Regions from separate parts of the Variovorax sp. CCNWLW186 genome, predicted to be linked through region 2. Evidence: riboswitches for the same ligand, from Rfam matches in the RefSeq annotation. Region 2 holds a riboswitch; the other holds the start of a gene.
What was found. A riboswitch is a leader RNA that binds a small molecule or an ion and turns the genes downstream of it on or off. The one in region 2 is predicted to bind glycine.
Positions count from the first base shown of each region.

Region 1 (5,860 bases), on a different contig from region 2:
GAGCTCAAGACAGTGCAATATTGGCTCGAGCAGAACGGCCATGCGCTCAAGGCGACCATCCAGGCGCTCGAGGTGCAAAAGATGACACTTTCGACCTTGCGCGGCATGAACGTGCGGATGGAAGATATCGCGAGCGCGTTCACCAAGCAGGCGGCTTCGGCGGCGCCCGCGGCCGCGTCGGTTGCCGCTCCGCCGGCGGAGCCTGAGCCCGAGGTCGAGGCGGAGGAGGAAGCACCGGCGCCCGCCAAGAAAACGCGCAGCAAGACCGCGTCGGCATCTGCCGCATCGGGCGGCGACGGTGGCGTGATCGATCCGATGCAATGGTGGGGTTCGCTGACCGAGCAGTTCCAGCAGATCGCCACATCGGCCCTGCATGACGCGGCCCAGATCAAGGTGCCGGCACCGGCCGCCGCTCCCGCAGCTTCAAAGCCGGCCGCAAGGAAGGCGACAGCAACCGCCGCCAAAAAGAAGGCGCCGACCGTCGCGCGAAAGCGAACGACCGGACGGCGCTGACGTCATACATACACATCTTGAAGAGAACGGGTTGGCACGCATCATGAAGTTGTTTCCCTCCGGTCACGCCACCCATCCGCAATGGCGCATGGCGGCCGGCCTTGTGCTGGCCCAGTTGCGCGCCCAGATGGCGCTGCCCGACTACGCCTCGGCACCGACGCTCGGGCTGCTCTACATCACCGACCACTACGCGTCCGATGCGCAAGACATCCTCGACCACCTGAGCGCCGAGCTTCCGGAGGTGACCGACTGGTCCGGCACCGTCGGCATCGGTGTGTCGGCCAACAATGCCGAATACTTCGACGAGCCCGGCCTGAGCCTGATGCTCTGCGCGCTGCCGAGCGATCAATATCGTGTGTTCTCCGGCGTGGCTCCACTGGGCAACTCCGAGATGAGCGGCTTCGAAGCGCATACGGCGCTGGTACACGCGGACCCGGCCACCCCCGATCTCACCGAATTGATCGGTGAGATGGCGGGCCGCACCGACACCGGCTACCTGTTCGGCGGCCTCTCGTCGGGCCGTGCGGGCGCCTTGCAGTTTGCGGTCGGCGGCAACGGCAACATCCGCGGCCACGGCGCGGCGGGCGGCGTGTTCTCGGGTGGCTTGTCGGGTGTGGTGTTCGGCGAAGGCGTGCGGCTGGTGTCGCGCGTCACGCAAGGCTGCCAGCCGCTGCGCTCCGGCGGGGGGCGCGAGCGCGAGATCACCGAGGCCGACGGCAACCTGCTGCTCAAGCTCGATGGCGAGCCCGCACTCGACGTGCTGCTGGCCGACTTGCAGGTCTCGCTCGAGCGCCCGCAGGAAGCCATCGACGCCGTGCGCGCCACCCTGGTGGGCCTGGCCGATGCGGGCAGCGACGGCATCCGCCGCACCGGCGACCTGGGCGCCGACGTGCTGGTGCGCCACATCATCGGCCTGGATCCGACGCGGCGCGGCATCGCCATTGCCGATGTGGCCGAGGCCGGCATGCGCCTGACCTTCTGCCGGCGCAATGCACAGGCCGCGCGCGCCGACCTGATGCGCATCTGCGCGGAAATCCGCGAAGAACTGGAGCCCGAAGAACAGACCCTGGCCACCGCGCGCGCGGTGGCGGCCGGGGAGGCCGAAGCAGCGCCGCACCCGGCGCGCCGCATTGCCGGTGCCGTGTACGTGAGCTGCTCGGGGCGCGGCGGGCCACACTTCGGCGCACCGGGCGCCGAGTTGCAGATCGTGCGGCACGCGCTGGGCGACGTGCCGCTGGTCGGTTTCTTTGCGGCGGGGGAGATTGCCCGGCACCACTTGTATGGGTATACGGGGGTGTTGACGGTGTTTACCGGCAACGACTGACCGCCGCCACGGCCAGATCAGGCCGGCTGGAGCAGGCGCGCTGCTGGCGTAGGCATGCCGGCAAACGCAAAATCGACTTCGGGTGCAAGCCCGCTCACGATCCGCGCCACCGACTTGCCCGAGCCGCACGCATGCGTCCAGCCGAGCGTGCCGTGCCCGGTGTTCAGGTACAGGTTGGGCAGCTTCGTCTTGCCGATCAAAGGCACATTGCTCGGCGTCGCGGGGCGCAGGCCGGTCCAGAACTGCGCCTGCGTGGTGTCGCCGGCGCCGGGGAAGAGCTGTTCAACGCGCCGCACGATCGCTTCGCAGCGCACGCGGTTCAAGTCGCGGTCGTAGCCATTGAGCTCGGCCGTGCCGGCAATGCGCAGGCGGTCGCCGGAGGCCGACGTATAGCGCGAGAACACCAGCTTGAACTCGTCGTCGGTCAGCGAAACCTGGTGCGCCTTCGTCGCGTCTTTGACTGGCAGCGTGACCGAATAGCCTTTGGCCGGATAGATCGGCAGGCGAATGCCCAGCGGCGCGGCATACAGCGGACTCAATGAGCCCATCGCAAGCACGAAGGCGTCGCCGCGAATGCGTTGGAAGCGGCCTTCGCTGTCGGTAGCTTCCACGTGGTCGATGCTGCCGCCCGCTTCGCGCAGCGCAGTCACCGTGTGGCTCATGAGGAACTTCACGCCGGCTGCTGTCGCAAGGCGTGCCATTTCGCGTGCGAAGAGGTTGGCGTCGCCGGATTCGTCTTCTGCCGTGTAAGTGGCGCCGGCCAATTGCGGACGGATGTGGGCCAGGGCGGGCTCGATCTTCACTGCCTCATCCGCGGAGATGACTTGCCGTTCGCAGCCGAGTGCGCGCATCTGCTCGGCGGGCGCAAGAGCGCTGTCGAACTCTTTCTGCGTCGTATAGAAGTGCAGGATGCCTTGCGTGCGCTGGTCGTAGGCGATGCCGGTGTCGCGCCGCAATTGCTGCAGCACTTCGCGGCTGTAGGTGCCCAGGCGCACGATCTGCTCGATGTTGTGCTTCGTGCGGCCGGGGGTGCATTCGCGCAGGAACTGCAAGCCCCAGAGCCATTGGCGCATGTCCGCGCGAATGCGAAAGAGCAGCGGGGCGTCTTCCTTGCCCAACCACTGCAGCACCTTGAGCGGTGCGCTCGGATTGGCCCAGGGTTCGGCATGGCTGACGGAGATCTGCCCGCCGTTGGCAAAACTGGTCTCGGCGGCGGGGGTGGCCTGCCGGTCGATGACGGTTACTTCGTGGCCGAGTTGCTGGAGGTAGTAAGCCGAGGTCACGCCGAGCAAGCCGGCGCCAAGAACGATCACGCGCATTTCAAGTACCTTTGAGGTTGAAGCGCTTGAACCGCGGGCGAGGTTGCTATCGAATAAATAGCAAGCAACCGGACGACCGCCGTCCAAGTTGCCGCTCCCCCTGTCCTCGGTACCTGAGAGATTCACCCGTTGCGCCCGCAACGGGTTTGCTCCTTCGGTGCATCACGCAAGGTGATGGCTCTCCAGACGGCGTGTCAGTTGGTGCAGTACATGCCACGAAACTCTTTGAAAGAACTTCAACGGTTTCGTTCGGCCGACCTGAGCGTTTATGGGAGTTTGCGCCTTCGGTGGAGTAGTAAAAAGAACTACTCGCTCTCCTGCATTAACGCCATTGTAGGCTGGGACCGCGAAGAGCCGACCATGGATTTTTGACAATTCGACCAATGGGATAATTGTCATTGATTCGAAACTTCGGGGAGACTCATGATCCTGGTAACCGGCGGCGCGGGCTTCATTGGCGCCAACTTCGTACTCGACTGGCTGGCGCAGAGCGACGAGCCCATCGTGAATCTCGACAAGCTGACCTATGCGGGCAACCTTGAGACGCTCGCCTCGCTCAAGGGCAACCCGAACCACATCTTCGTGCAGGGCGACATCGGCGACAGCGCTTTGGTCGATCGCCTGTTGGCCGAGCACAAGCCACGCGCTATCGTGAATTTTGCCGCGGAATCGCACGTGGATCGCTCTATCCATGGCCCCGAAGACTTCGTGCAAACCAACGTGCTCGGCACCTTTCGCCTGCTCGAGTCGGTGCGCGGCTACTGGAGCGCACTGCCGGCTGAGCAAAAGTCTGCCTTCCGCTTCCTTCACGTGTCGACTGACGAGGTCTACGGCTCACTTTCCAAGACCGATCCCGCCTTTACCGAAGAGAACAAGTACGAGCCCAACAGCCCCTACTCAGCCAGCAAGGCCGCCAGCGACCATCTCGTGCGCGCCTGGCACCACACCTACGGCCTGCCGGTGGTCACCACCAACTGCTCCAACAACTACGGGCCGTTCCACTTCCCCGAGAAGCTCATCCCCCTGATGATCGTCAACGCCCTGGCTGGCAAGCCCTTGCCGGTGTACGGCGACGGCATGCAGGTGCGCGACTGGCTCTATGTGAAGGACCACTGCAGCGCCATTCGCCGCGTGCTCGAGGCCGGCAAGCTCGGCGAGACGTACAACGTCGGTGGCTGGAACGAGAAGCCCAACATCGAGATCGTGAACACCGTGTGCGCGCTGCTCGACGAACTGCGCCCGCGCGCCGATGGCAAACCGTACAAGGAACAGATCAGCTACGTTACCGATCGCCCCGGCCACGACCGGCGCTACGCGATCGATGCACGCAAGCTGGAGCGTGAGCTGGGCTGGAAGCCCGCCGAAACCTTCGACACCGGCATCCGCAAGACCGTCGAGTGGTACCTCGCGAACGCCGAATGGGTGCGCAACGTGCAAAGCGGCGCGTACCGCGCATGGGTCGAGAAGCAATACGACGCCGCACCCGCGGCCAAGGCCACCGCATGAAGCTGCTGCTGCTGGGCAAGGGCGGACAGGTCGGCTGGGAGTTGCAGCGCAGCCTCGCGCCGCTGGGCGAACTGGTGGCGCTCGATTTCGACAGCACCGACTTCAACGCCGACTTCAGCCGTCCCGACCAGTTGGCCGAGACTGTGCTCAAGGTGCGGCCTGACGTGATCGTCAATGCCGCGGCTCACACGGCCGTGGACAAAGCCGAGAGCGAGCCCGACTTCGCGCGCAAGCTCAACGCCACTTCGCCCGGCGTGGTGGCCGAAGCCGCCGGGCAGATCGGTGCACTCATGGTGCATTACTCCACCGACTACGTGTTCGATGGCAGCGGCAGCAAGCCTTGGCAAGAAGACGATGCCACCGGCCCACTCAGTGTGTATGGCCGCACCAAGCTCGAAGGCGAACAGTTGGTGGCCAAGCACTGCGCCAAGCACCTGATCTTTCGCACCAGCTGGGTGTTTGCCGCGCGCGGCGGCAACTTCGCCAAGACCATGTTGCGGCTTGCCAAGGAGCGCGACAAGCTGACCGTCATCGACGACCAATTTGGCGCCCCGACAGGTGCCGAACTGCTGGCCGATGTCACGGCGCATGCGATTCGTGCCACTTTGCAAGACCCTTCCAAAGCCGGCCTGTATCACGCGGTGGCCGGCGGCGAGACCACCTGGTGCGGCTATGCACGCTTTGTGCTTGGGCAGGCGCGCCAAGCCGGCGTAGAGCTCAAGGCCGGCCCCGAACAGGTCGAAGCCGTACCCACGAGTGCCTTCCCCACGCCCGCTACGCGGCCGGCCAATTCGCGCCTCGATACGCGCAAGCTGCAATCCACCTTTGGCCTGGTGCTGCCGCACTGGCAACAAGGCGTCGCCCGCATGCTGCGCGAGACCCTTTAAACGCGCGTTGCCTAGTAAGCAGAGAAAGCAAGAAAGAAATACAACGATGACCACGAAGACCACGCAACGCAAGGGCATCATCCTGGCCGGCGGCTCGGGCACCCGGCTGCATCCCGCCACGCTCGCGCTCAGCAAACAGCTGTTGCCGGTGTACGACAAGCCGATGATCTATTACCCGCTCAGCACGCTGATGCTCGGCGGCATGCGCGACATCCTGATCATCAGCACGCCGCAGGACACCCCGCGCTTCCAGCAGCTGCTGGGCGACGGCAGCCAATGGGGCATCAACTTGCAGTACGCGGTGCAGCCCA
Region 1 covers NZ_JBBCBO010000029.1:9,976-15,835, forward strand. Annotated here, with positions in the region: gene V9K97_RS24685 (PhaM family polyhydroxyalkanoate granule multifunctional regulatory protein) at 1-513, shown strand, start outside; gene V9K97_RS24690 (FIST signal transduction protein) at 557-1,837, shown strand; gene V9K97_RS24695 (D-amino acid dehydrogenase) at 1,855-3,156, opposite strand; glycine riboswitch at 3,247-3,352, opposite strand; glycine riboswitch at 3,387-3,486, opposite strand; gene rfbB (dTDP-glucose 4,6-dehydratase) at 3,580-4,662, shown strand; gene rfbD (dTDP-4-dehydrorhamnose reductase) at 4,659-5,549, shown strand; gene rfbA (glucose-1-phosphate thymidylyltransferase RfbA) at 5,596-5,860, shown strand, end outside.
Region 1: linked by a shared signal. The riboswitch ahead of V9K97_RS24695 (D-amino acid dehydrogenase) and the one ahead of gcvT (glycine cleavage system aminomethyltransferase GcvT) in region 2 are both predicted to bind glycine.

Region 2 (5,860 bases):
GCAGGGTGAGCGCGAGCAGGTCGGCCGCCACGCAGAAGGCGGCGTCGCACTGGTGCGCATGGCCCGCGAGCGGGCGCAGGTCATGCACGTGGCCGGTGGTGGCGGGGTACTGCGCGAGCACGCCGAAGAATTCGCAGCTCGCCATCAAGTGCGGCAGCGTCTCCGACACGGTGCTCACTTTCACCTCGATGCCCAGCGGCGCGGCGCGCGTCTTGATGACCTCGATGGTCTGCGGGTGGCAGTCGCCCGACACCAGGAACACGTTGCTCTTGCTCTTCACGCTGCGCTTGGCGAGCGTCATCGCCTCGGCGGCGGCCGTGGCTTCGTCGAGCATCGAGGCGTTGGCAATGGCCATGCCCGTCAGGTCGCACACCATGGTCTGGAAGTTGAGCAGCGCTTCCATGCGGCCCTGCGAAATCTCGGCCTGGTAGGGCGTGTAGGCGGTGTACCAGGCGGGGTTCTCGAGCACGTTGCGCAAGATCACGCCCGGCGTGTGCGTGCCGTAGTAGCCCTGGCCGATGAAGCTCTTGAACACCTTGTTCTTCGCCGCAATGGCCTTCAGTTCGGCCAGCGCGTCCGCCTCGGTCACCGGCGCGGGCAGCCGCATCGGCCTGGCGCGTCGAATGGCCGCGGGCACGATGCCGTCGATGAGCTCCGCCCGCGTTTCCGAGCCGATCACCGGCAGCATGCGCGCCTCGTCTTCCGCATCGATGCCGATGTGGCGGGCGAGAAATTCTTCGGCGTTCTCTAGTTGTTGCAGGGAAGGCTGGGCGGGAATCGGCATGGCGGTAAAGGCTCGGGGAATGAGGAAGGGCGGCTGAAGAACCCGGCGGATCAGGATTCGGCGGCGAACTTGTCGTAGCTGGCGGCGTCGAGCAGCGCGTCGAGTTGCGACGGCTCGCTGAGCTTGACCTTGAAGAACCAGCCGGCGGCCAGCGGGTCGGTGTTGGCGAGCGAGGGATCGGCGCGCAGGGCTTCGTTCACTTCGGTGATCTCGCCCGACACGGGCATGAACACATCGGCCGCGGCCTTGACCGATTCGACGACACCGGCCACTTCACCTTGCGCAAAGGTCTTGCCCACTTCAGGCAGATCGACAAAGACCACGTCGCCCAGCGCATCCTGCGCGTGCACGGTAATGCCGACAGTGGCTGCGTCGCCTTCGGCCGAGACCCATTCGTGGTCCTTGGTGTACTTGATGCTCATGGTGAAAAACTCCTCGTGGAAAAAATGATCTGATTCAGGCAGCGCAGAGCCTAGCCGCGGTAGTAGCGCGTCGGCACGAAAGGCAGGGTCGAGACTTCCATCGGCACCGGCTTGCCGCGCACGATCGCCTGCACGCGCGTGCCAGGCTCTGAAAACGCGGTGGCCACGTAGCCCATGGCAACCGGGCGATCGGCCGTCGGGCCGAGCAGGCCGCTGGTCACAATGCCGATGTCCCGGCCTTCGAAAGATTGCAGGAGCGTGCCGTCGCGTACCGGAACGCGTTCCAGCGCCACAAGGCCGACGCGCTTGCGCTTCAGGGTGTCGTGGTCGGTGCGGCCCGCGGCGCCGGCCGTAGCGGCGGCCAGTTGCGCCAGCACCTTGGCCGCACCCGGAAAGCCGCCTTCGCGCGCGCCGCCCGTGCGGCGCACCTTCTGGATCGCCCAGTTGAGCGAGGCCTCGACTGGCGTGGTGGTGGTGTCGATGTCGTTGCCGTACAGGCAGAGCCCGGCTTCGAGCCGTAGCGAATTGCGCGCGCCCAGGCCGATGGGCTTGACCTCGGGCTGCGCCAGCAGCAAGCGGGCGAGGGCGTCGGCATCCTTGCCGGCCACCGAAATCTCGAAGCCGTCTTCGCCCGTGTAGCCGCTGCGCGTGGCAAAGGCCGGAATGCCGCCGATCTGCACCGCGCCGCCGGTCATGAACACAAAGCGCTCGATGCCGGGCGACAAGCGGGCCAGCACCGTGGCGGCCTGCGGGCCCTGCAGCGCGAGCAGCGCATGGTCGGGCATGGGCTGCACGTCGCAGCGGGCGCCGATCTTCTGCTGGATATGGGCGAGGTCGGCCACCTTGCAGGCGCCGTTCACGATCACGAAGATCGAGCCGTGCCCTTCGTTGAAGAACATCAGGTCGTCGAGGATGCCGCCTTCGTCGTTCAGCAGCAGCCCGTAGCGCTGCTTGCCGGGCGCCAGGTCGATCACGTCGACCGGCATGAGGGTCTCGAATGCGGCGGCGGCATCGGGCCCCACCAGGCGCAGCTGGCCCATGTGGGAAATGTCGAACAGGCCGGCCGCGTCGCGCGTGTGCTTGTGCTCGGCCATGAGGCCGGCCGGGTATTGCACGGGCATGGAATAGCCGGCAAACGGCACCATGCGGGCACCCAGTTCCACATGCAGGTCGTGCAGGGGCGTCTTGAGCAATGGGGCGTCGGATGATGATGAAGCGGAAGCGGCCACGGGGCACTCCAAAGGGGCAGTCGAATTCCATGGCGCAAGCCATGGGCCACCCCTGCTGTCCGCTTTACCTGAGAGATTCGCCCCACGATCGGGGTTTGCTCCTTCGGTGGGCCGCCGCATCGTCAAGATGCAACGGCCTCTCTCCAGCAAGGAAACGCCGGCATGCGCCAGCGCCTTGTCAGTCCTTTTGCCTGAGCGTTCGGGAAACCCCTGCGCCTTCGGCGGCCTCGCGTGGCGAAGCTCTCTCCTGACCCTTTGAAGTGTAGTGGATCGCGGAAGGCCTCAGTGCACGGTTTCCGAAGCGGGCGGCAGCAACCTTTCGATACGCTCGCGCAGCGATTCGGCCCGCTCGGCGCCTGCGGCTTTCTCGACTTCATTGAGCATCAGCGCGGCAATCGTCAGCATGGCGTCGCGGTCGCGGGCTTCGCGTAGCGCATCGCGCATCTGCAGCGCAAACTTGGGATCGCGCCGCACGAACATGCGCTCGCAGATGTCGAACAGGAACATGCGCGTGGTGGCCAGGGAACGTTTGCCGTCGAAGTTGTCGGTCGAGGTCTCTACACGGATGGGCTCCGCCGCAGGAGCCGGAATCGGCGTGTGTGCCGGGCCCGCCGAAACGGGTAGGGCGGCTTTGGGCTCGGCGACCTGCGCGTCGTGCAGGTACCCACGGTTCATGAGCGCCCGCAGCGTCTGTTCGGCTTCGTCGCGGCTTGCGAACAGTGGGCTGAAGTCGGTCAGCGAACGCCGGCCGTCGGCCATCAGCAGCAACGCGCGCTCGCGCTGGCTGAGCGTGCGCTGCCCGCCTTGCAGTTCGTCGCGTGCCTTGTCGGTCTTGGTGGGAAACATGGCGCCACAGCTTTCGGAATCGAAGGCTGCAGCATCGTTGGGGCTGGTGACATCTTTGTGAAACGTTTTCCTTACAGGGGCATTTGCCGCATAAAAAAGGGCAGCCCGCGAAGGCTGCCCTTTTTAAATCTGGTTTTCCCGTCGCCTGCTACTTGGCGTACACCAGGTCGCGCAGCGCGAGCGATATCCACGGCACGTAGGTAATCACCATCAGGCAGGCCAGGATCACCAGCACGAAGGGAATGAGGTACTTCACGATCCGGTCGAGCGAGATGCGGGCCACCGTGCACGCCGCGAACAGGTTCACGCCGAAGGGCGGGGTGATCATGCCGAGCGCGAGGTTCACCACCATGATGAGCCCGAAGTGCACCGGGTCGACGCCGAAATGCACCGCCACAGGCGCCAGGATGGGCGCGAGCACGATGATGGCCGCGCTGGTCTCGATGAACATGCCGATGACGAAGAGCGCAGCGTTCACGCCCAAAAGGAACATGGTCGGCGACTTCAGCACCTCCTGCAGCCAATGGCCAATGGCGTCGGGCACGCCCGCGCGCGTGATCAGGAAGGCGAACAGGCCCGCGTTGGCGATGATGAACATGATCACCGCCGACGACAGCACCGACTTGCGCAGGATGAGGTACAGGTCCTTGAGCTTGATCTCCCGGTAGATCACCATGCCGACCACCAGCGCATAGAACACCGCCACCGCCGAAGCCTCGGTGGGGGTAAAGATGCCGCCGTAGATGCCGCCCAGGATGATCACCGGCATCAGCAGTGCCCAGCCGGCCTGCCAGGTCGCCTTGCCGAAGGACATGCGGCCGTCGCCGTCGTTCTTGCCCCAGCCCTTCCACTTGCAATACACCCAGACGAACAGCATCAGCGCCAGGCTGATGAGAATGCCGGGGCCGAAGCCCGCAATGAACAGCTCGCCGATGGACACTTCGGCGCTCACGCCGTACAGAATCATCGGAATGGAAGGCGGAATGATCACGCCCAGCTCGGCGCTGGTGGCCTGAAGCGCCGCCGCGTACGCGGTGGGGTAGCCGTGCTTGATGAGCGCCGGAATCAGGATGGCGCCGATGGCAAAGGTGGTGGCCACCGAAGAGCCCGACACCGCCGCAAAGATCATGCAGGTGAGCACGCAGGTCATGGGCAAGCCGCCCTGCACGCCGCCTACGATGCTCTTGGCAAATTCGACCAGCCGGCGCGAGATGCCGCCGGTTTCCATCAGGTTGCCGGCCAGGATGAAGAACGGAATGGCCGCCAGCGGAAACTTGTTGATCGAATTGAACATCTCCTTCACGGAGATGAGCATGTTCACGTTGGCCACCTGGATACCCAGGATCGATGCGAGCCCGATGGACACCGCCACTGAAACCGACAGTGCAAAACACAGCACCATCGTTGCAACCATCACGGGGGTCATTGCGCGGTCTCCAGTTCGAGCCGCTTGGGATCGAGAAAATTACCAACGATGCCGAACAGGCAAAAAACGGAACCGACCGGCAGCGCCAGGTACGACCACATCATCGACACGCTTTCGAGCCCGGCCATCGATTGCACGCGCCCGCGCATGGCGTAATCCCAGCCCCACCACAGAATGACCAGCATCAGCGCCAGTGCCGCGATGCTGACCGCGGCGTCTAGCACGCGCTTGACGCGCGGCGGGCTCCAGCGGTAGAGCACGTCCACGCTCACCATCGCGCCTTGCCGGAATGCCATCGGAATGCCGAGGAACACCATCCAGATCAGGCTCATGCGGATCAGGATCTCGCTCCATTCGGCCGGTTGCTCGAGCACGAAGCGCGTGACGATCTGGAACACGCCCAACCCCGAGGCGATGACCAGCATCACGCAGGCGGCAATCATCGAGAAGCCGGTGGTCCAGCGCTCGATGCCGAGAAATTTTTCTTTCATCTGCAGTCGTGATGTTGAAAACAAAAAAGCCCGCCAGATGGAACTGAGCGGGCGCCCGATGCTATCTAAAAGATAGCATCATGAAAATCACTTGAAGTCGCGGATCTTGTCGAGGTTGGCCTTGCCGAAGTCCTTTTCGAACTGGGCATTCACCGGCGCCAGCGCGGCGACGAACTTGGTCTTGTCGACGTTGTCGATCACGGTCATGCCCTTGGCGCGCAGGTCGGCCACGCCCTTGGCATCGTCTTCGTCCACGCGCGCGCGGTTGGCCTTGGTGCCTTCCTTGGCGGCCTCGAGGAAGGCCTGCTTGTCGGCCGCGCTCAGCTTGTCGAACGCTGCCTTGTTCATCACGAAGATGCAAGGCGAGTAGACGTGCCCGGTAAGCGACAGGTGCTTTTGCACCTGGTCGAACTTGGCCGCGATGATGACCGACAGCGGGTTTTCCTGGCCGTCGACCGTACCCTGCTGCAAGGCGGTGAACACTTCGGGGAAAGCCATGGGCGTGGTGACGATGCCGAAGGTCTTGTAGGCCGCAATGTGCACCGGGTTTTCCATGGTGCGCATCTTCAGGCCCTTGAGGTCTTCCGGCGCCTTCACGTCGCGCTTGCTGTTGGTCATGTGGCGGAAGCCGTTCTCGGCCCATGCCAGCGCCTTGAAGCCCT
Region 2 covers NZ_JBBCBO010000006.1:15,613-21,472, forward strand. Annotated here, with positions in the region: gene gcvP (aminomethyl-transferring glycine dehydrogenase) at 1-784, opposite strand, end outside; gene gcvH (glycine cleavage system protein GcvH) at 835-1,206, opposite strand; gene gcvT (glycine cleavage system aminomethyltransferase GcvT) at 1,257-2,435, opposite strand; glycine riboswitch at 2,481-2,592, opposite strand; glycine riboswitch at 2,605-2,695, opposite strand; gene V9K97_RS09305 (hypothetical protein) at 2,718-3,281, opposite strand; gene V9K97_RS09310 (TRAP transporter large permease) at 3,430-4,707, opposite strand; gene V9K97_RS09315 (TRAP transporter small permease) at 4,704-5,198, opposite strand; gene V9K97_RS09320 (TRAP transporter substrate-binding protein) at 5,286-5,860, opposite strand, start outside.